DNA from 3 places in the Ureibacillus thermosphaericus genome. Region 2 is predicted to be linked to each of the others. Evidence: riboswitches for the same ligand, from Rfam matches in the RefSeq annotation. Region 2 holds a riboswitch; each other region holds the start of a gene.

Region 1 (7,834 bases), 1.4 Mb from region 2:
ACCGTGATATAACATTTCTCCATGATGCATCACAACGACTTCGTCAGCCCATTCATAAGCAAAGTCAATATCATGAGTAGAAAGAATGAGTGTTCTCCCGTCACAATGAAGTTCGTTTAACAATTTTCGTATTTTCCTTGTGTAATAAATATCTAAAGATGCAGTCGGCTCATCTAATATGATGACTTCAGGATCCATAGCAAGAACTCCAGCGATGGAAACTCGCTTTTTTTGCCCAACACTTAAAAAGTGAATCGGTTTATCTAATAATGATTCAACATCTGTTTGATTAATTGCTTTCTCTATCAACGACTTTCGTTCCTGTTCTGCTAGATGTAAATTAAATGGCCCATAGGCAATATCATCCAAAACAGTTCCATTAAACAACTGGGTTTCTGGATTTTGAAAAACAATTCCAACCTTTCGTCTAACATTTAACAATTCTTTTTTTGAATAGGATAATGGTTGTCCTTTAAAATAAATTGTTCCGGAGGTTGGTTTTAATAAACCATTTAAATGCAATATTAAAGTAGATTTCCCTGCTCCATTACTACCTAACAAAGCAATTTTTTTTCCTTGATCAATTTGTAAATTTATTTTTTGTAAAGCTTCTGTTCCATCTTCATAGGTATAAGAAACTTCTTTCAATTCAAACAAAGGAGTATTCATTTTAACCAACTCTCCCAACGGTGAAATAAAAGACGATAATGAACAAATTCACTAACAACGTAAATATCCAACTACTTGTTGAAAAATGAAGTTCTCTTGAAATGACTGCTGAATAGCCATCTACACTTCTTGCATTTATCGCATTATTTAAGTCTTTCATTTCTTGAAATACCTTAATAAACAAAGCACTGATTATAAGCCCAATTGATTTGATAGAATTTAATAAAGAACTGTGACCTAACCTTGCTATTTGTGCAAGATAGATTGTCCTGCTGGAATCAAGAAATATAAATATAAATCGATACATTAATGCAATTAAATCCAATAAAGTAGTTGGTACTTTACAACACCTTAATCCATATAGAAAATCTTGAATCGTCGTAGATAAAATTAAAAAATACAAACAACTAATACTCGATAAAGCAACAACAAATAGCATCAATGCCTTTTCAACACTCGTTATCGAAATTGAAATCGTGACGGGACCAATAATAGATTGAAAAATGGCACCTTCTATAGGGTTAGTTGAAAAATTGAGTAAAATGACTAGTATACTTGAAATTAGAAATACCACTGGAATAAGCAATAACTTCAAATATACGCGAATCGGAACTTTTCCGATTATTAAAGTAATAACTGTCATGATGCAAAATATGAATATGGATGTAAGAACATGTTGAAATACGATATTCAATATTAATGGAATAAGAGCAAATCCCATTTTTTCGATTGGGTGTTTATTTCTTAAAGGTGATTGATAAGCGAAATATTCTAACATTCTCATTTCTGTATCTCTGCATTCCCGCCCCTATTCCGGCCTCGCATATATCCTATAAAGTAACCAATGAACCCTGCACCGATTGCTCCTTGTAGTACGAATAATAAACTTTCTATTTCACCACTAGGAGGCTCCCAAATACTTGAAAACCATGGTTCATAGGATTGGTTCAGTTCTGTAATTAATCCTTCCGCTTCTCCATCTGCACCACCATATTCTGCATCTCCGTTAACAATCAGCGGGACAATCATTAAAAAAATGATCAAAATTAATAAAAGCATATTCTTTTTTAACATCTTACTTCACCTCCTGGGGTTTCTTTAGTACTTGAAGTAACTTTAATTCTCTTTCGTTGTATTTCAATAAGAAATTCATCACCATTACTGAAATCAATCCTTCAATAATTGCTAATGGTACCTGTGTAACAGCGAATACGCCAGCAAACTTTACAAATGAAGCGAAAATTCCACCAACTTCAGATGGAAAGGCTAGTGCAAGTTGAATAGATGTAATGACATATGTACCTAAATCTGCTAATGTTGCTGCTGAGAAAACTGCTAGAGTAAAGGGCAAACCGATCCTATTGAAGCCTTTAAATACTCCATAGGCGATAAAAGGTCCAGCAATCGCCATCGAAAACGCATTGGCGCCAAGCGTTGTTAAACCTCCATGGGCTAATAATAATGATTGGAATAATAACACGATGGTACCTAAAACACTCATTACAAATGGTCCAAATAATACGGTTCCTAACCCAACACCCGTAGGATGAGAACAACTTCCAGTAACCGAAGGAATTTTTAATGCGGATAATACAAAAGTGAATGCACCCGATAAACCTAGTAATAACTTCGTCTCAGCATTTCTCTTTACTAAACTACTCATTTTCTTTAATCCAATGATTAAAAAAGGGAATGTAAGGAGCCACCAAAATATTGCCCACTTGATTGGTAAAAAACCTTCCATGATATGCATAGCAAAAGCTGTATTAGGAATGATTAATAATACTGCTAGAAAGTAAAGTATTTTGATTGAGACTTTCATAAAATTCCTCCTAAAATGAAAATTTGAAAATAAAAAAACACTGCCAAACTAGCAGTGTCCCACAATAAGACATAATAATCCAATCATGCCTATTCGTGTACCTATCCTCGTAGGACACTACCATCCACTCCATACGGCAGGTCTCCTGGCTTAGAGTCATCGCTACAAAATCGCCTTCCCGTTTGCACAGTGGCATTTGATTTTGAGCTCCTCTTCACAGTGGCGGGACCGCACTAGATTCTCACTAGTTTCCCTTTTAAGCTAATTTTCATTAGCACCGTATAGATTATTCAGTTGTTGAAATTTAGTTGAATTGTAGCATATTGTTTGAAAAATTTCTATATCTTTCTATAAATAAGACAAAATAATTACTAAATTCATATAATATTCATTACCTTTTGATATGAAATATTGTTAGAACCAATTTGAATTTTTGGAAAAATCGAAGTACAAACTGGGATTAGCTTGTGCTTCTAATGGTACGTAATTGGAAACTTTCACAATTATAGCGGAATATTTCCGTGTTTTTTCTTAGGTCTTGATTCTTCTTTATTTTCAAGCATTTCTAATCCTTGAATTAACTTAATGCGAGTTTCTCTTGGATCGATTACATCATCAACCATTCCAAGTGAAGCAGCAACATATGGATTAGCAAATTTTTCTTTATATTCCTCAATTTTTGCTTGGCGTGTAGCTTCCGGATCTTCTGAATTTGCAATTTCGTTCGCAAAGATGATGTTAGCAGCTCCAGCAGCACCCATTACGGCTATCTCTGCATTTGGCCAAGCGAATACTAAATCTGCACCAATGGCTTTTGAATTTAGCGCAACGTATGCTCCACCATATGCTTTTCGTAAAATGACTGTAATTTTTGGAACGGTTGCTTCAGAATAAGCATATAAGATTTTAGCACCGTGACGAATGATACCGCCATGTTCCTGTTTAACGCCAGGGAAGAATCCTGATACGTCTTCAAATGTAATGATGGGAATATTGAATGCATCACAAGTGCGAATGAAACGGGCAGCTTTATCGGATGAGTCAATATCAAGACCACCTGCTAAGGCCTTTGGTTGGTTACAAACTAATCCAACAGATTGTCCAGCAATACGAGCAAATCCTACAACAATGTTTTTCGCAAATTCAGAATGCACTTCCATGAAGGAACCTTCATCCACCACTTGTTCAATTACTTTACGAACATCGTAAGGACGTGTAGGTTCAATTGGAACAACGTCAATTAATTCAGGACGCCAATCGTCTCCTTCAGGGCGTGGTAATTTTGGTGCTTTTTCTTTATTACTTTGTGGTAAATAGCTTAATAATCTCTTAATTTGTTCAATCGCTTCTTCTTCAGAAGGGGCGCGGAAATGAGCGTTACCGCTGATTGTGTTATGCACTTTTGAACCGCCTAAATCTTCTGATGAAATTTTTTCTCCTGTAACCGCTTCAATTACTTTCGGACCAGTAATGAACATTTGGGATGTTTTATCCACCATTAAAATAAAGTCTGTAATTGCTGGAGAATATACAGCACCGCCAGCACATGGACCCATAATCACAGAAATTTGTGGAATAACCCCAGAATAAATCGAGTTGCGATAGAAGATGTGGCCATAACCGTCTAATGATAATACTCCTTCTTGAATACGGGCACCTCCAGAGTCATTGATGCCGATGAATGGCGCTCCATTTTTTGCAGCCAAATCCATCACTGCAGCAATTTTTTTCGCGTGCATTTCTCCTAATGCACCGCCGAATACTGTGAAATCTTGAGCAAATAAATAAACAGGACGGCCATTCACTTTACCGTATCCAGTTACAACACCGTCACCAGGGCCATTTTGTTCACCCATGCCGAAATCTGTTACTCTATGTTTTATAAATGGATTTATTTCAACGAAAGTGCCTTCATCCAGTAATAGATCAATACGTTCACGAGCTGTTAGCTTACCTTTTTCATGTTGCTTTTCAATGCGCTTGTCCCCACCGCCTAAATAAATCTCTCTTTTTCGGTCATACATTTCATCGATTTTATCTAACATATCCATGATTTCTTAACCCCTTTATCACTTTTTTTCATATAGTTCATATAAAACTCCAAAACTATCTTTTGGATGAATAAAGCATGCTTCAGCTCCCCCAGCTGCAGGTATAGGCTCTTCAGACAGAAGGCGAACTCCCTTTTCTTTTAATTCAGCCATTTTTTCTCGAATATTATCTACGCTAAAACAAATATGTTGAATTCCTTCTCCACGTTTTTGTATATGGTTATAAATCGCCCCTTCTTCACTTAAGGGTTGTAATAATTCAATATGTACATTCCCAGCATCGATAAATGCTACTCGTACATTTTGCGATGGAACCTCTTCAATTCTTTCTAATTTCAAACCTAAAACTTCAGTATAATATTTTACTGAATCGTCTAGGTTTTTTACTGCGATTCCAATATGATCGACTTTTTCCATCATGCCACCCCTTCTGTTATAGTACATAATCTATTGTAGCGAAATTACGAAATTTCCGCTACGTACTTGAGAAATTTTTCAGATTTGATAAACTAATCCTATGAAAAAAAGGAGAGAGCGAGAATATGAGCAACAAAAAATTTCAAAAAATAATAGTCTACACGATGATTGCAATCATGTTACTTTCAACATTGGCATTCGGTTTATCATTCTTCTAACATTCTTTACAGCGGTTACAAGATATGTAATCGCTTTTTTATTTTGAAAAAATGTATATCAACCAACAACACTGTACCACAACAGATACAATTTAAAAAATTTGATATAAAAATAAAATTAAATGATTTCTGAAAATATAGTAAGCAATTTTTCTATCTATTCATGAAATGAATAAGTTAGAATCCGCAATACTTGAATGATACGAGTATGCGGATTCTATTTTTGGTTTAATTATACTTCATCGCAATATTCTTCAAAATTGGCTTGTAAATTTGTAATAACTGACATTACATCATGTCCTTCTATTTCATGACGACCTATATCAGCGACAACTTTTCCGTCTTTCAGTAAAACAAAAGCTGGTGATGAAGGAATATGTTCGTCTCCAAAATGCGCACGTGCAGCAGCCGTTGCTTCTTTATCTTGTCCAGCAAAAACCGTTACTAGATAATCTGGACGTTTATCATAATGAATTGCACTTGCCGCTGCAGGTCGCGCAATACCTCCTGCACAGCCGCATACAGAATTAATCATGACAAGAGTAGTTCCAGGACGTGCAAAGGCCTTTTCTACATCTTCTGGGGTTCTTAATTGCTCATATCCAGCATTCTCCATTTCAGCTCGTGCAGTGGTAATAATTTCTTGCATAAATAAATCGTAATCCATACTCATACATTTCAATCTCCTTTCAAGTATTAATTTTAGCATAGAAGAAGGAAAAGTTAATTGCAAATACTTCAAAAGGATTCTCTGAAATGGGTTTTATACAGGGATTACAACCTAAAGGCAGTTACTGATTGGGGAACAATTTGTGTATGCCTTGCGTTACAGTTAATTTTCCTTGCAATATTTCTTCTTCCAGCTTTTTCACTAATTCTTTGTTTTCTTTATTACCAAAAAATGAATCAATTAGATGGTCTGTAATCATTGAATGGAACCAATCACTTGTTTGTTCTCGTCTTCTTGTGAACCAGTAGCTGGATTCTTTCATTTGTTTTTCAAACGATAAAATCATTTCCCAAACCTCTTCCAATCCTTTTTTTTCATAGGATGAAACAGGAACAGCTTTTGATTCCCAACCTGGAGTTGACGGTTGTAAGAAATGCAGGATTTTCCTATATTCTTGAACGGTTTTTTTCGCTTTTTTTACATTGTCTCCATCAGCTTTATGGACAACAATACCATCTGCCAATTCCATAATGCCTTTTTTCAAGCCTTGTAATTCATCACCTGCGCCTGTTAAGACGAGAAGAAGGAAAAAGTCAACCATACCACGAACATACGTCTCACTTTGCCCTACTCCAACAGTCTCAATTAAAATAATATCGTATCCAGCTGCTTCACAAAGAAGCATCGTTTCCCGCGTTTTTTTATGAACACCGCCTAAGGTACCGGCACTTGGTGAAGGACGTACAAATGCGTTTTGATGACGGCTTAAATGTTCCATTCGTGTTTTATCCCCTAAAACGCTGCCGCCGGAAATGGTAGAACTAGGGTCTATTGCAAGAACGGCAACTTTTTTCCCCATCTCGCAAAGCATTGTACCAAACGCTTCAATAAAAGTGCTCTTACCTGCTCCTGGAACCCCCGTTATTCCAATCCGAATACTGTTTCCTGTAAAAGGTAATAATTCTTGCAATAAATTTTGAGCCAGCACCTTATGTTCATGATTGGAACTTTCAATTAAAGTAATTGCTTTTGAAAGCGAAGTGCGCTTTCCTCCGCGCACTTCACTCGCTAATTGCTTTATATCAACTTGTTGTTGCCGCTTTTTTCGAAATTTTTTTGGCGCAACATATGACATTCCATCGTGTTTACTTTCAATACCTTTCATGACATATAGTGCAGTCTCTTCTGCGTTTTTTTCGCCCATCATTCAGACACTTCCTCATAACCTAATCGATGATAGATTTCTTCAATAATTTTAATCGCTGCAACTGGGATTACTGTACCTGGTCCAAAGATTGCAGATACACCCTTATCGTATAGGAATTGGTAATCTTGAGCAGGGATTACACCGCCAACGACAACGATAATATCTCCTCTACCTAATTTTTCTAATTCTTCAATTAATTCAGGTACTAACGTTTTATGGCCTGCTGCTAAAGAAGATACACCTACACAGTGCACGTCGTTTTCCACTGCCATTTGTGCCGCTTCTTGCGGTGTTAAGAATAGCGGTGAAATATCTACGTCAAACCCAAGATCAGCATAACCAGTAGCAACGACTTTTGCACCGCGGTCATGTCCGTCTTGTCCCATTTTCGCAATTAAAATACGCGGGCGACGACCTTCATTTTCTAGGAATTCATCTGTCATTTGTTTTACTTCTTCAATTAATTCATTATCGGAGAAGTTAGATGAATAAACACCTGAAATTGAACGGATAACTGCTTTATGGCGTCCGCAAACTTTTTCAATGGCATCGGAAATCTCACCAAGTGTCGCGCGAGCACGAGCAGCGTCAACTGCAACAGCAAGCATATTTTCTTCTCCTGTTTCTGCAGCTTTCGTTAAACGTTCAAGATGTCTTTGCACTTCTTCTTCATTTCTTTCTGCTTTCATTTTTTCAAGTCTTTCAATTTGTTTTTGACGAACTAGCGTATTATCAATATCTAAAATATCAATTGGTTCTTCAACGTCTAATTTGTATTTA
Region 2 (7,834 bases):
ATCATCAAATAGTTGATGAATGCAACAATTACCCCAATTTCAATAGCTCCTGCATCAACTTTCACGACACCAAGCATAAGTGCAAGTACAATTCCGATGTTGACAACAAATTGGGTAATCGGCATTAAGGCAGCTACCACTTGATCTGCCGTCATATTGCGTTTCGTTAATTGATGATTGACAGTTGCAAATTGCTTCATTTGATATCGCATACGGTTAAATGCTTTAATGACGCGAATCCCCGCCAAGTTCTCCTGCACACGTGTATTCACTTGATCGATTGATTCCTGCACCTTTCGAAACAGCTTAATCGATAATTGAATAAAAATATATAAACTGATGATTAATACAGGCACCACAAAAAATAGTACTGGAAATAAATCTCTTGCCGTAAAAAATACGACAATGACCGCCCCAACAAACATAAAAGGCCCGCGAACGAATATTTTTAATAACATGTTTAAGGCCCTTTGCAACCTTTCGATATCATTTGTTAAGTTGGTAATCAATTTTCCTAAAGTGAACTTGTCCTTATTGCTATTCGCAAAATATGTAATAGTTTCATATAAATCCGCTCGAACATCAGATGCAAAGTTTACCGCCGCTTTCGAACTGAAATATGTACAACCTGCACCTCCAAGCCATCCTATCATTGCACACAAAATTATTGCAGCAAACATCATAATGATATACTGTGTATCATTCGTTGCAATTCCTTTATCGATTATTTTCTGCATAATCGTTGGCTGAATTAAATCCATCGCTACTTCCAACACCATAAGTATCGGCGCTAAAATCGCAAAATGCTTATAGGGCTTTAAATATTTTGAAAGCTTTAACGCTGCACGCATTTTGTTACTCCTTTTCTTTATTACCATCGTTTAATTTTTGTATACAATTGTATACTAACCGTCAAGTTGATACCCTTACATTTCCAACTATAACTGAATAGATTCCATAATATTTCACCACTAAAATAATCTTTTAGGCAATGGAAGTTTTCAAAAAACTTGACTAAAGTTTCATTTCATTTTAGATTATTTAAAAAGTATATCTATGTAATTAGGTGCCCTTTTTAGGGAGAATAGGGAATAAAGTGAGAATCTTTAGCGGACCCACCACTGTATCGGGGAGCAATATAGAAAATGCCACTGGGAAACTGGGAAGGCCTATATTTGCGATGAACCTAAGCCAGGAGACCTGCCTAATTACTTGAAAACATACAGTACGATGGTAAAGTCTGTAGTTTATTTGGCATGCCAATAAACTGCAGACTTTTCTTATTTCAATAATCGATGGAGGAGATTCAATTGGAACTATTGCAATCGACATTACAAAACATTAAACAACTTAATAAAGAAGTGATGGAAAAAGCAAGAGAAAGAGTAGATGCTCTTTGTAAACCGCCAGGCAGTTTAGGAAAATTAGAACAAATCGCGATACAACTTGCTGGAATAACTGAGAAACTAGAGCTTGATGTATCCAATAAAGCGGTTATTTCATTAGCTGCGGATCACGGTGTATATGAAGAAAATGTTTCAAATAACCCCCAATTTGTAACGGTAATGCAGGCAATTGGCTTTGCTAAAGGTTTTACAGGAGTATGTGCTATTGCAAAAGCAGCAGGTGCAAAAGTCGTTCCAGTAGATATTGGCATTAAAGAAGATTTACCAAAAGATTCTGGAGTCATCGTCAAAAAAGTGAAATACGGAACGGATAATATGGCTAAGGGACCAGCAATGTCACGACAAGAAGCGATTCAAGCGATTGAAGTAGGTATTGAAATTGCCAATGAACAAGTGAAACAAGGTATCCATGTTTTAGCAACTGGAGAAATGGGAATTTGTAATACCACTCCAAGTAGTGCTGTCCTATCAGCATTCTGTGGTTGTGACCCGGCTATTGTAACAGGTATGGGAGCTGGGGTAGATAGTCTTCAACATAAGATTGACGTCATTCGAAGAGCTCTTGACATAAATACGCCAAATCCAGATGACCCAATTGATGTGTTAGCGAAAGTTGGCGGTTTGGAATTAGGGGGAATGGCAGGCGTAGTCCTAGGTGCTGCAGCAAATCGTATTCCTGTAGTAGTGGACGGTTTTATTTCCACAGTTTCTGCACTTATTGCTTATAAATTAGAACCGAAAGTGAAGGATTACATTATTCCATCCCATCTTTCAGAAGAGCCTGGAGCAAAAATTGTAAACGAGGTATTAGGGTTAGAGCCTATGTTGAATATGAATATGCGATTAGGTGAAGGTTCAGGAGCAGCCCTTGCTTTTCCTATTCTTGATGCCGCATGTTCTATGATGAACACCATGACTACTTTAGAAGAATCCCATCAATATATGCTAAAAATCATGGGGAGTCAAACAATTTAAAAGATAAGGCTATCTAGAAGACTATCTAGATAGCCTCTTTATTATCATAAAGAAACTCTTTCAATTAATTCCTTTGAATTGTTTTTCGGAGAATTTACTAGATTAGATACTGGATAGGCAGTTAACCACTCTGAAGGGCAAGGTTTAAGCAGCGATTTTAATTTCTCTCGCCCCTTTAAATGAGGGTCTAACCATTCTTTTTGCTGTTCCTTATTTAAAATGACCGGCATTCGGTCATGGATTGGGGCCATTAATTCATTTGCCTTCGTTGTTAAGATCGTACACGTATGAATCTTTTCTCCCTCTTGACTCCGCCAAGTATTCCATAATCCCGCAACTGCAAATACTGCGTCATCTTTCCTCTTTATTCGCATTGGGACTTTCGAATTTCCTTCCCTTTTCCATTCGTAAAAGGAGTCCATCGGGATAATACATCTCCGTTCATAAAATGATTTTTTAAAACTTGGTTTCTCGTCGACAGTTTCAGAACGAGCATTGATCATTTTCGATGCTATCTTTTCATCTTTTGCCCACGAAGGAAGAAATCCCCATTTTAAGAACCCCATACGATTTTTATCTCCATCATTAATGATTGCTACAATTTGTTGACTTGGAGCAATATTATAACTTTCCTTATATAACTCTTCGGAAAAAGCCTCTGCTACATCAAATTCTTCAATCAACTGATGATACGAGCAAAACAACGTAAATCGACCGCACATAGCCATCCCCCAAAAAATTAAAGTTTTCATTATAAGTATTTTCTACTTCATTTCATCATAAAAAATACAGTATGGAAAGCAATATCCGGACTTTCAATTACTGCAATAAAGGAGCGAAGCATATGAAATTAAGAGTATCTGCAGTTCAATATCATTTACACACGATTCAATCATTCGAAGATTTTGCCATGCAATGTGAACACTACATCAAAACCGCTTTGGAATTTGATTCGGATTTTATCGTGTTTCCAGAATTTTTAACAACTCAATTACTTTCTTTCAAAAAGCAAAATGGTTCAAATCAAACAATCCATGATTTACCTAGTTATACAGAACAATATGAAGATTTATTTCTTAAATTAGCTAAAAAATACAATATCCATATTATCGGCGGAACACATGTAGTAGAAGTTAACAATCAACTACGAAATACCGCATTTTTCTTTGACCCTGAAGGCCGCATTATGCGACAAGAAAAGCTGCATATCACGCCAGTTGAAATCAGCGCTTGGAATATGGCAAAAGGAGAAGAATTAAAAATTTTTGACACCAAATATGGAAAGATTGCGATTTTAACTTGTTACGATATTGAATTTCCTGAAATTGTACGTATAGCGAAAGCGCGAGGAGCCGATATCATTTTTTGTCCTTCCTGTACCGATAACCAACACGGGTATTATCGTGTTCGATATACAAGTCATGCTCGGGCAATAGAAAATCAAGTATATGTCGTTCTATCTGGAACAGTAGGTTCACTTCCGACTGTTGACTTTATGAGATCGAACTTTAGTCAAGCAGCTATTATCACTCCTAATGATATTCCTTTCCCTCCAAAAGGGGTTTTAGCAGAAGGAGAAGTCAATCAAGATATGATTATTACCGCTGATTTAGATTTAAACCTTCTCTATGAAGTAAGGAACCATGGTTCAGTAACAACCTGGAAAGATCGTAGAACCGATTTATATACGGATTGGTAGAGGAGGAGAATCCATGTACAGAAGCGAACAGTTTATTTTAATCGGACAAAAAGCCGTTCCTATCGTCATTCGTAATTATAAAAAAGAAGATTTTACACAACTAATCGACCTTCAAGTTGAATCTTTCCCTCCGCCATTTCCACAAGAACTGTTGTGGAATGAAAAACAATTAAAAAATCATATTAATATTTTTCCCGAAGGTGCTATATGTGTTGAAATTGATGGAAAACTAGCTAGTTCCTTAACAAGTCTCTGTGTACAATTTGACCCTGCCAAACCAAAACATTCTTGGGCAGAAATAACCGACAATGGTTATATTACAAATCATGATGCAAATGGAAATACTTTATACATTGTCGATATTTGTGTTCGACCAAGCTTTCGTTCATTAGGCCTTGGTAAACTCATGATGCAGACAATGTATCATATTGTAATCGAAAAGAAACTAGATCGCCTTTTAGGTGGTGGAAGAATACCGGGCTATAGCAAATATGCGGATAAGATGAGTGTGGAAGAGTATTTAGAGGCGGTCATCAACGGAACATTACAAGATCCCGTTATCACTTTTCTGTTAAGTTGCGGGCGTGTCCCTATTGCGATTGTTGAAAACTATTTAGAAGATGAAGAATCCTGTAATTATGGAGTGTTAATGGAGTGGAAAAATCCGTTTAAAAAGTGAGCAATAATGGGGCTCTCAAGGAATCATGACTGTGAGCAGCCCCATGTTTTTCCAATCTTTTTGATTTAATCGATAGCTGATAGCGAAATGCGATATAATTTATCATCATTTCTTTCTGGGTTTCCACGACCGTCTGTATTATTGGTGATAAAGTACAAGTTATTCTCCTCAATTAAGACATCACGAATTCTACCAAGTCCATTAACGATTTCTCTATTTGCACCAGTATTTAAGTTAAATTCCAATACAGCACTACCCCTTAAAGCGGCAACGTAAAGCTTGTTATCAAAATAGGCAATTCCGGAAGGAGCCCACGTATTGTCTGAGCCTGATGTAAAGAGAGGAGCAACCATATTTTCTTTTTCTCTAGTTCCTTCAATCTCTGGCCAACCATAGTTTTTACCAGGTTCAATACGGTTTATTTCATCATTCGCATTATTGCCATGTTCACTTGCATACATCGTTCCATCTGGTGCCCATGTTAAACCTTGAGGATTTCGATGTCCAAAACTATATACGTAAGAGTTAGGAAAAGGATTATCGGATGGAATCGATCCATCTAAGTTAAGTCTGAGAATTTTTCCACCTAATGAGTTAACATCTTGAGCGCTATCAGACTGTAATGCATCGCCAGTTGTTGCATAAAGTTTACCATCTGGGCCAATTTTAAGTCGACCTCCATGATGAACCCGTCCACTTGGAATTTGATCTAGTAGTACTTCCTCTTCTCTCCAAGTATCATTTTCTAGCTTTAAGCGAACAATGCGATTAAATTGACCTGTATCATCTTCGTAAGTGTAATATCCGTAAGCCTGATTTGATTCGACAAAGTCTGGTGCTAAGACAAATCCTAAAAATCCAGCTTCCGATGCCGTTGAAAGAGGTTTTTCGAGTTGTACTTGCTGTTTTTCCACTTGTCCGTTTTCTACTTTTACAATATTTCCGCCACGCTCAGAAAGGTAGAATGTATTCCCTATTTTGTTGATGGACCACGGAATTAGAAGATCAGTTGCTATGATTTCTATTTGTTGGCTTGCTGTAGTTTCAGTCTTTTGTTCATTTGCTTTCGGTGGTTGTTTAGGTGAACAACCAGTTAAGACTAAAGCAATTATTAAAAAAGGAATATAAATCTTCATGTCCGTCCCCCTTGAGTTTTTTCTATCATTAACTTTAACCATTTTTTGATACACTAATCCTTTAAGATGAATCTTAATAGCTATAATTGAATGATTGCAACCAAACAAAAAATCCTACTCTCTATGAGCAGGATTTACTTATTATCTAATAATGGATCTTTCTTTTGATCATACGAAGGATAAATATGAGGATGTAAGATAGAACCTAATTTCACTAAACCTTGTGCGAGTTTTAGTGAAGGACGGCAAAATAAAGATTCTTCTAAAATATATAATTCATTGATTTGAATTGCTTTTATCTCATGTACACCTGGTCTTTTTAATATTACTTTTGGATTGACTCTTTTCGTTTCAACTCCTACCCAAGCCACACAAAATACGTCTGGATTTCTGCTTTTCACTTCTTCCCAATCTGTTTGGACACTTGATTTGTGTATATCTTGGAAAATATTTCGCCCTCCAGCAAGCTCACACATTTCGGTTAACCAATTCGTTGCACCAGGGGTAAAAATCGGTTTTGCCCACCATTCGAAGTAAACGGTTTTTGGATTATCAACTTGTTCTGATAAACTGCGATATTGTTCAAGCAAATGAATATATTGATCGTACAATTCCTTGGCCTTGTCCTTTGTGTTTGTTGCATTGCCAACGAATAATAAACTTTCTCCCACTTCCGTTAATGTGTTTGGATTAGGTACTATACAATATGGAATATTCCGTTTTTCCAGCCTTTCAATATTCTTTTCCATGCCCGGTACTGAGAGGGATGCCAATACTAAATCAGGCTGCAATGCTTCTACTTTATCTATATCAATATCTAAATCAGGACCTAATCTCGGTAATTGATGAATATCTTCTGGCCAGTCGGAGTAGTCATCTACTCCAACAAGTGAAGGTGTTAAACCTAAATAACCTACTAGCTCTGTATTGCTTGGACAAATGGAGATTAATCTCACCATACTCCCCCTTTATTGAAAGTATTCAATTGTTCAATCAAACAACAACTTTTTCTTTTTGATATACTTGTTTTACAGCAAGTTGTACCATCTCTCGCAAAGTTGCCTCGACAGCTCTTTGCGTTACTGACTTATCACCTTTTTGCGTAACCGCTAAATAGAGAGCCTCATTTGTTTCATTAGCTTCATCCATTCCAAATTGTTGCATTGCTTTCATTTTTTCTTTTGTTGCAATAAGCAAACTATTAACTAAAGCTCCCTCGTTAAAATATCCATCCATAAAAACCATCATATTGAATCCGCGAATTTTTTCATTCATTTTCGTAGGTGTAACGATGATGAGAATTTTTGTATCCTCAATTTCTCTCTCAACTTCAACGACATCACCTATGTTCCCTTCAACAATTGTGGCAACTGTTTGTTCGGGAGTAATAGAATATTGTTCCATGATGGTTTGTATTTCTTCCTCTGGGGGAATTGTGGAATATTGTTTACACGAAAAGATGCAATAATCTTTTATCCACTGTATACCATTTCCTACCATTCCATTTGATATCGTTCGTAGTGGTTTTTGAAATTGAACATGAACAAATTGTTCATTGTTGTTTATTTTATAATTTCCCTTAAAGAACGTAGAATGTGTTGAATTCGGTAAACTTGGTGCTAGTAATAGTTGCGGTTTAGGGACTGTTGGATGCGGTTGGACATGGATTTGTACTTGATATATTTTATTTAAAGTATCTACTTCCTTTAGTAAGCTTGCATCCCCAACTTCTAATAAACTACCGTTGTACAGCAGTGCGAATCGGTCTGCATAAAGCGATGCCACATTTAAATCGTGTAAAATTGAAAAAATCGTTAATCCTTTTTCTTCTTGCCTCTTTTTTAATAAATCTAATAGTTGAAAGGTATGTTTTATATCTAAATGATTTGTAGGCTCATCTAACAGTAGTAGCTCCGGTTCTTGAGCCAACGCTTTTGCT
Region 3 (7,834 bases), 1.6 Mb from region 2:
CATTCAGCATCTTTCGAGTAATCTCAATTGCCCCTAAAAAAGTACTTTTTGATTTCAAAAAAACCACCATCCTCGTTTTATTAACCAAAAATTGGCTTCTAAAACGATTTTGGTGGACTTTTTAAAAACACAAGAGTCTTATTACCTATCTTTGTGAATATTAAATTAAAAATTGGTATTTTAATAAACTTCCATTAATTGTAAATATAAGTTGATGACATTGGGCTCGAGCCGGGCCCGCGGAAAGCGTCCCCGGAACGGAAATCAATTTTAATAACATATCAAAAAAAACATCATTTTCTCCTTGGAGAAAATGATGTTTTTTTAGATTTGTCCCAACCTCATTTAATTTCTTCCATTATAAAATGAACAAAATCTCTCATATTTTCTGGCGAAACGCCGTGTCCTACAGGATAGGTTTTATAAACAACTTTCGCTCCATGTTGCTCAAAAAAATCTTTACTTTTTTCACTCCACATAATTGGAAAATCGTAATCATACTCCCCGTGAGAAATGAATACTTTCGTTTCATCCATTTTATTTTTGTGATATTGTTCTTTCACAAAATCTGGTAAAAACCCTGACATTGATGCACATGCTTTAATTTGATTTCCCATCACGATGCATAATGTTTGTGCGATGACTGCTCCTTGATTAAATCCTGCAATACATATCTTCGTCGGATCTAATTGATATTCTTTAATTGCTTGTAAAATAAAATCTCTTGTAACAGCAATCACTTTATCAAAAACAGGTTGAATAGGCTTTCCTTCCTCTACAAAAGTATAGAAGGCATAACCTGGATCATGACTGATTGGTCCCCTTAAACTAAAGACATGGCAAACTTCTTTTATTTCACCTATGATTTGTAATAAATCTTCTTCATCGCTTCCTAATCCATGAAATAAAAAAATAGCTGGACTTTGTTTAATATTAATTTTCGGTTCAATATGTTTGAATGTATATAATGATTGCATTCTATTTCCTCCTCAAGTTTCCCTTACCTACAACGATTCATTCCCAAATCTTTTTTTCCAAAATATTATTTTATTCTTAATTTCTATTTAAAAATAGTATGTTTCATTTACTAAAAATAACTGATATTAATCAAAAATTTTGTCGATAACATAAATCTTTCTTATTATTTTTAAAAAATTTGTCTGATTTTTGAAATATGATTTGGAAAAATAGTTTTTAAACGATAAACTATTAGTAGAGTTGGTTAAAAATGTCTGTTTTGACTGGGTGAAAACAAAACAACATTCTTAGCAAAGGGGTGTTTGGAATGTATAGGGAAATTACAGTAGAACGAAGCATACTATATATTGAGCAATATCATGTAGACAAATTTATTGATTTAGCGAAACAAAATAGCCAATTCAATTATCTAGTTAAAGAAGGCGCATTAAATATCATCGATGCTTGGATTATCGCCTTCAATATTTGGCTTTTATTGCTGCCCAATAAATACAATATCATTCACTCAGCTGAAAAAACCCTATACTACTCCTCGAATTTCGTTATACTAAATGCTCTTCAAGACAATGTACATTTTAACCAATTAAAGTTCCGTGAAAATCGCCCAGAACTATTATATTATATCATGTCACTCCAACTAGCTACAGGATTAAACGAATGGATTTTACGCGTGATGATCAAACATGATTTAACATATATGATTGAAAGAAATAAAAAACGTATCTATTTTGATGCTCATTTAGGATCAGAAGATGAAATTCAATCCTTTTTAGAAGATCAATCGAAGTTTGTAAAGGCAGCTGTGAAAGAACTGCATTCTACTAATTCATTTGATCGAATGATAAGAAATGCAATTGATGAAGCATACAAAGTATATAATAAACATCTCGAACGGTTAGCAAAAGAAAAATTGAAACGAGGATAGTAAAATCTTGTTTCGATTTACTTCAGGAGCAAAGGTCTATATATAAGAAGCGAGGGTATCCAGAAAGTTTTCGACTTTCTAGACACCCTCTTTCCTATTTAATCATTAATTGTTTTCTAATGTTGAGACAACTTCAGAAATTACGATTACATTTTCGAGTGTAGGGGCTTCTTCGCTATTACCGCTTGGACGTTTATGAGCTTCTTTAAATGCATCACTTGCTCTCCACGCCTCAAATTCTTCGAGTGAATCCCAATACATAACGACGTTCATTTCATCGTAGTCTTCAAATTGTGTACTTACGAGTACTTCTACTTTACGAAATCCTTTAAACGTTAATAATGGACCAGGTTGCGTGAAGAGTGGTGCCATCTTTTTTGCCAAGCCTTTTTTCACTTTAATTCGATTAGTTACTGTATACATAAAAACAAAACTCCTTTTTTATTTTTGAAATCATTGTAATTATTAGAACATGATTTTATTCGAACAGCAATTTATAAGCCTCAATCATCTAGCAAAATGTCAAAATGGAACGTTTCATCCGTGATAGGCTCTACTTTTGCTAAGGCATATGTGGAACCCTTTTGAGAAAAGAAATCATATGTGGAACCTTCATTTCGTATTCCATTCATCACGATTGGATGAATTTCTTCTTCAGGAAACATTGTATCGAACCCTAAATTCATTAATGCTTTATTCCCATTATAGCGAATATACGCCTTCACCTCATCTTCCAAACCTGTTCCTCGATAAATTTCATCTGTATAACGCAATTCATTATCATATAAATCTAGCAATAATTCATAGCCCCAATTTTTTAATTCATCTTGTTGTTCTTTAGAAAATTGATTAAAAATGTTTTGTGCGAATATTCCAACAGCCACCCCATGAATGGATTCATCCCTCAATATTAGCGAAATCACCTCTGCGCTGTTCCTTAAAATGCCTTGTCCCCCTAAATAGAGCGGATAGAAAAAACCAGAATAAAATAAAAAGGATTCGAGCATGACGGAAGCAAACATCGCTTTCCATAGGCTGACTAAATCATTTTCCTTAATAGACGAATATATATTGGCAATTTTTGAAGCTTTATATTGTAATAGTTGATTTTTTTTTACCCATTGAAAAATTTCTTCGATTTCGTCGTTATGACAAAGGGTTGTAAAAATATACGAATAGGATTTCGCATGAATGGCTTCAAAGGCACCAAATACCGTTAATACAGCTTTTTCTTGTAAATTGGGATTGTATTTTGCTATTTCATTCATCCCGATATTTGTTTGAATTGTATCGAGCAGCGTCAGTCCACCAAACACTTTTTTGTATGTTTCTTGATGCTCAAAATTTCTCCATTGTTGAATATCCTTTGAAACTGCAATTTCTTCTGGAAACCACATTTGTTTCCATTGTTGATCCCAAAAAATTTTAGCAAGACTGCTTGCTGACTGATTCCAATTGACTGCTTCGTATGTTAAATTGTACATGCTACACATTCCTCCAGTGATTGTAATCGTTGGCGTACATAATAGACCGTTTTGATTCCTCGCATCCAAGCATAAATATAGGCTTTCGCTAATTGTTCCGTCGTCCACTTGTCTGTTACATATAAAGTCATTGAGATACCTTGATCAACATGCTTTTGTGCAGCGACATATAAATCAATGATTTTATAGACATTCATGTCATATGCTTCTACGTATAAATGTTGATTGTCATTATTTAAAAATGGCATCGGATAAATCGTGCGGCTATCTGCATAATCTCGTATCTCTACTCGCTCAGTAATGGGTGCAATGGATGCCGTGCAAGAACGAACGTAAGAAATCGAGCCGGTTGGTGCGATTGCTAACCGATAAGCATTAAATAATCCGTATTTCATTATATCTTCTTTCAATTTTCTCCACATTTCTTTTGTAATGATTGGAACATTACCTAAAGCTTTTTTCACCAATTCACTAGGTTCCTTTTCCAATCTATTCACGTACTTTTCAAAATAATGACCATTTGCATATTCGCTTATTTCAAATCCGTAAAAAGTTTCACCTTTTTCTTTCGCAAGTAGCATCGATGCTTTTAATGAAAAGAAGTTCAATGCTTCCATAAAGTAATCGATAAATTCAATTGATTCTTTTGAACCATATAATATATTTTGAGTTACAAGATGTCCGTGCAAATTCATAACACCTAATCCGACAGAATGCATCATCTGGTTTGCTTTTTTTACAGATGGAACGTTTTTTATATTGGTCATTAAAGACACTTGTGTTAACAAACGCATGGCTGTATCTACTAACTCTTCAAAATCATGAAACTTTGTCGCATGGTGAATATCTAATGATCCAAGATTGCAAGATACGTCTAATCCATATTCATTTGGTGTATCTTGATCATTAATGATGCTCGTTTGTTGAACTTGTAAAATTTCAGTACAGAGGTTGGACATTTTGACTCTTCCAAGTTTTTTTAGTGGATGTTGTTTATTTACATTATCATCAAATATTTCAAAAGGATATCCGGATTCGAATTGGCTCTTTTTGATTTCCGTATATAGTTTTCTAGCATTGATTTGCTTTAACTTTCGTATATTTGGGTTGTTCAACAACTCCCCGTACATTTCCGTTATGCTTATTTCAGACATTCTTTTTCCGTATTCTCGATAAATATCATAAGGACTAAAAAGAACGATATCTTCATCTTTTTTCATCAGTTCAAAAAATATATCTGGAATAATGACACCAGTCGATAAAGTTTGTAACCGAATTTTTTCGTCGGCATTCGGCTTCTTAGAAGAAATAAATTCTTCAATATCCGCGTGGAAAATATTTAAATAAGCAACACCTGAACCATTCCGTTGTCCTAATTGATTGGAATAAGAAAAGGCATTTTCTAATAATTTTGCAACGGGCATAACACCGCTTGCCCGATTGGCGATACCTTTTATCGGATCACCTAAAGGTCTTAAATCCGTTAAATTTACCCCTACCCCTCCGCCAAGCCTTGAGAGTTCTAAACAATAACCGAGGTTTTCTGCAATGCTATTCATCGAATCATCCATGGATAATTTAAAACAACTTACCAATTCCCCACGCGCTTTTTTACCGCTATTCAGTGTGGTTGGTGTTGCTGGTTGAAAAGCCTCCATCATCGCACGAATTGCTTTTTCTGCCAACAATTCATCACCATTCGCTAAATATAAGGCGATAATGCTCATCCGATCCTCATAAGTTTCTAAAATTTCTTTTCCATCTCGACTTTTCATTGCGTAACTTTCAAAAAATTTGCTCGCGCTCATAAATGTTTGAAATCGAAAACGATAAGAATACGCAATGTCAAAAATTTTATTTATAAATTCGAAAGAATATTTTTGTAAAAATTCTTTCTCATAATATCCTTCTTCAATGAAAAAGCGAATCTTTTCTTCCAAACTAGAAAACTTCCGCATTTTCTGATTAACATGTTCGATAAAATATTGACGAGTAGCCTCTCGATCTTTCTCTAAATCAATTTTTCCTGTTTGGTGGTAGTGATTCAAAATTTCATTATTCAAAGTTAAATAGCTTTTCATCACTAAATCTCCTTTTGAATTACTCTGTTATAATAATCAATTATGGCATCATAATTTTTCTGAAATCCGCGTAATTCTATCTTTTGAACAATGGGAATTCCGTACCTTTCGTTAATCAAATGAGCAGAACGGCAAAAATAAGCATGGCCGAAATTCGAGTTCCCACTTGCAATAACACCCTTACAGAAACGAACATTATGTTGTAAAAACCTTTCCACAATTTGTGGTACTTCCCCTAATCCATCGGTATAGGTGAACAACAAAAAGGGATCATTTAATATAAGGTCATCCCGAATTTCAATGTGTGGTAACTCTAATTGATGAACGATAAAACGCACGTTGCCAGTTCGAGAAGCATAAGCAATCATACTGTGATCTTGCTAATGAATTTTTTCATATTTTCAATGTCTCCCATTAGCTCTCCATCGATTTCGATTACAGGTACAGAAAGAAATCCAGCAGTCAATAATTTTTCTTTCGCTTCTTCATTGTAATCAATCAAAATTTCTTCATATTTCCCTTCATAACCAAGTTGATTTAATTCGTATTTCATTAACAAACACTTTGGACAAACTTTTTTTGAATATAATTTCATTTCCTTCTCCCTTTCTACCATTCTTTTATGAAAATAAAAAAGCCATACCTTTTTCGGTATGGCTTTGAAATGGAAACAGTCAGGTACTAGGAAATGGACCGTCTTGCTTCCATTTCCTAGCCCCCGAAGAAATGAGCAATTCACGTTTATTAGGCAGGTCTCCTGGCTTATGCTTCATCCTCCAAGTTCCCTTCCCATACAAATTTGTACAGTGGATTTGAACTTTTCGTCAGCAATTACAGTTGCGGGGACAGCGTCAGATTTTCACTGACTTCCCTTTTAATCTACTATATATAGTAGAACCTAATAAACGAAATGCTATATATTGTGTTTTCGTGTTTCATTGTAACATGTAGTATTGTTAATTACAAGCTTATTTGGTAAATGATACAGTATCTACTAAAATCATTCACTCGATACGTAGAACTTAAGAACGGTTGGTTAATTTTCCTCTTTTAATATCTCAGGAATACCATACCAAACGCGAATGACTTTCTCACTTTTCTCAAAAAGTTGTTGATACAATCTACCACAAGTATCTCTCAAATGACGATCCTCTTTTGAAAGCGGCACTATTCCACGTCCGATATCCGTACAAATACAAATTAGGTTTGTCTTATAATCTAAATTCATTAATTTCCCCATTATTTGTGATACGATTTCATCTTCCGATAAATCCGGGACGAGCAAAATCATTTTTTCAAAACTACCTATAATAACGTATTCATCTTTTGTAAAAGGGCCTTCCGGTATTTCGCCTTCATAAAAATAACAGCGATTCGCACCTATTTCTTTTAACATGTTACTTACAAATTTTCGTTTACCATTATAGGCGCCTCCAATAACTGATTGCATTCTCTTCCCTCTTTCAAAGATTCAATATCGTCCCAACATAGGGTATAAATCATCCGATGCTGTGCAATAACATCTTGAAAACTTTTCTCTTTTTGAAATTTCGATAGGATAACACGAATGACACCACCGTGGACGACAAACACATATTCTCCACCACAGCTCACGATTTGATGAAAACAATTTAAAATCCGTTCTTTAAACGAAACAAAAGATTCACCATTTGGTGGCGCAGCTTTCTCTGGTGAATCAATCCACTGCCGATACGCTGGATTATCTTTTAATTCATCATAAGTTTTCATTTCAAAATCTCCAAAATGTAATTCCCTTAATTGAAAAAAAGGATGGTATTTTGCCTCGGGGAAATAAAGTTGCGCTGTTTCTATGCAGCGCTTTAAGTCACTGCCAAATACATCCTTAGTATGAATCGGTACTTGACAATTTGCTGTTTGTATGTATATCGATTCATTCGTCCATCCAATATATTTTCGCTCTAAATTCGCTTTCGTTTTTTCATGCCGAATTAAATGAACAGTAACAGCATTCCCCATAATGCCAATTCCATCCCTTCATATAAAGCACCTAGCAAGTCTCCCGTCATTCCGCCAAAATGGCGATATGTCCAATGCCGATAAATCCAAGTCATCACAAACATGCTAAATGTTAAAACAAATAGTTTATATTCATTTAACACAAAACCTGTTATGAGGATAATGAATATATAACACGCAATATAAATCCATAACGATTTTGCCTTCACATGTTTTTTAAAGTAGGCTGCCAATCCAGATTCCTTCACATTTACTGACAGATTGAAATAAATCAATATTGCTAATCGACATAAGACAGGTAAGATGATAAAAAATAAATAAAAGTTTGTTGGACGCTGATGTAAATACTCATAAAATATGCCGATTTT

The links. Region 2 has a riboswitch for cobalamin ahead of cobT (nicotinate-nucleotide--dimethylbenzimidazole phosphoribosyltransferase). Riboswitches for the same ligand answer to the same signal wherever they lie in the genome.
Region 1: it holds a riboswitch for cobalamin, as region 2 does, so the genes downstream of both, UtA1_RS10720 (energy-coupling factor ABC transporter permease) here and cobT (nicotinate-nucleotide--dimethylbenzimidazole phosphoribosyltransferase) in region 2, are expected to answer to the same signal.
Region 3: it holds a riboswitch for cobalamin, as region 2 does, so the genes downstream of both, UtA1_RS11620 (glutaredoxin family protein) here and cobT (nicotinate-nucleotide--dimethylbenzimidazole phosphoribosyltransferase) in region 2, are expected to answer to the same signal.

Annotation. Positions count from the first base shown of each region.
Region 1 covers NZ_AP018335.1:2,223,490-2,231,323, reverse strand. Annotated here, with positions in the region: gene UtA1_RS10735 (energy-coupling factor ABC transporter ATP-binding protein) at 1-669, opposite strand, end outside; gene cbiQ (cobalt ECF transporter T component CbiQ) at 671-1,453, opposite strand; gene UtA1_RS10725 (energy-coupling factor ABC transporter substrate-binding protein) at 1,450-1,743, opposite strand; gene UtA1_RS10720 (energy-coupling factor ABC transporter permease) at 1,745-2,491, opposite strand; cobalamin riboswitch at 2,610-2,788, opposite strand; gene UtA1_RS10715 (acyl-CoA carboxylase subunit beta) at 2,995-4,542, opposite strand; gene mce (methylmalonyl-CoA epimerase) at 4,561-4,959, opposite strand; gene prli42 (stressosome-associated protein Prli42) at 5,085-5,177, shown strand; gene UtA1_RS10705 (BrxA/BrxB family bacilliredoxin) at 5,410-5,850, opposite strand; gene meaB (methylmalonyl Co-A mutase-associated GTPase MeaB) at 5,969-7,054, opposite strand; gene scpA (methylmalonyl-CoA mutase) at 7,051-7,834, opposite strand, start outside.
Region 2 covers NZ_AP018335.1:818,605-826,438, reverse strand. Annotated here, with positions in the region: gene UtA1_RS03995 (ABC transporter ATP-binding protein) at 1-851, opposite strand, end outside; cobalamin riboswitch at 1,048-1,222, shown strand; gene cobT (nicotinate-nucleotide--dimethylbenzimidazole phosphoribosyltransferase) at 1,311-2,381, shown strand; gene UtA1_RS03985 (SOS response-associated peptidase) at 2,426-3,103, opposite strand; gene UtA1_RS03980 (carbon-nitrogen hydrolase family protein) at 3,226-4,080, shown strand; gene UtA1_RS03975 (GNAT family N-acetyltransferase) at 4,094-4,759, shown strand; gene UtA1_RS03970 (PQQ-dependent sugar dehydrogenase) at 4,825-5,895, opposite strand; gene UtA1_RS03965 (cobalamin-binding protein) at 6,030-6,851, opposite strand; gene UtA1_RS03960 (ABC transporter ATP-binding protein) at 6,889-7,834, opposite strand, start outside.
Region 3 covers NZ_AP018335.1:2,418,063-2,425,896, forward strand. Annotated here, with positions in the region: gene UtA1_RS11585 (IS4 family transposase) at 1-58, opposite strand, end outside; gene UtA1_RS11590 (alpha/beta hydrolase) at 342-977, opposite strand; gene UtA1_RS11595 (hypothetical protein) at 1,286-1,903, shown strand; gene UtA1_RS11600 (heme oxygenase) at 2,009-2,326, opposite strand; gene nrdF (class 1b ribonucleoside-diphosphate reductase subunit beta) at 2,407-3,387, opposite strand; gene nrdE (class 1b ribonucleoside-diphosphate reductase subunit alpha) at 3,375-5,468, opposite strand; gene nrdI (class Ib ribonucleoside-diphosphate reductase assembly flavoprotein NrdI) at 5,471-5,836, opposite strand; gene UtA1_RS11620 (glutaredoxin family protein) at 5,833-6,063, opposite strand; cobalamin riboswitch at 6,199-6,385, opposite strand; gene UtA1_RS11625 (bifunctional adenosylcobinamide kinase/adenosylcobinamide-phosphate guanylyltransferase) at 6,505-6,918, opposite strand; gene UtA1_RS11630 (histidine phosphatase family protein) at 6,870-7,466, opposite strand; gene cobS (adenosylcobinamide-GDP ribazoletransferase) at 7,439-7,834, opposite strand, start outside.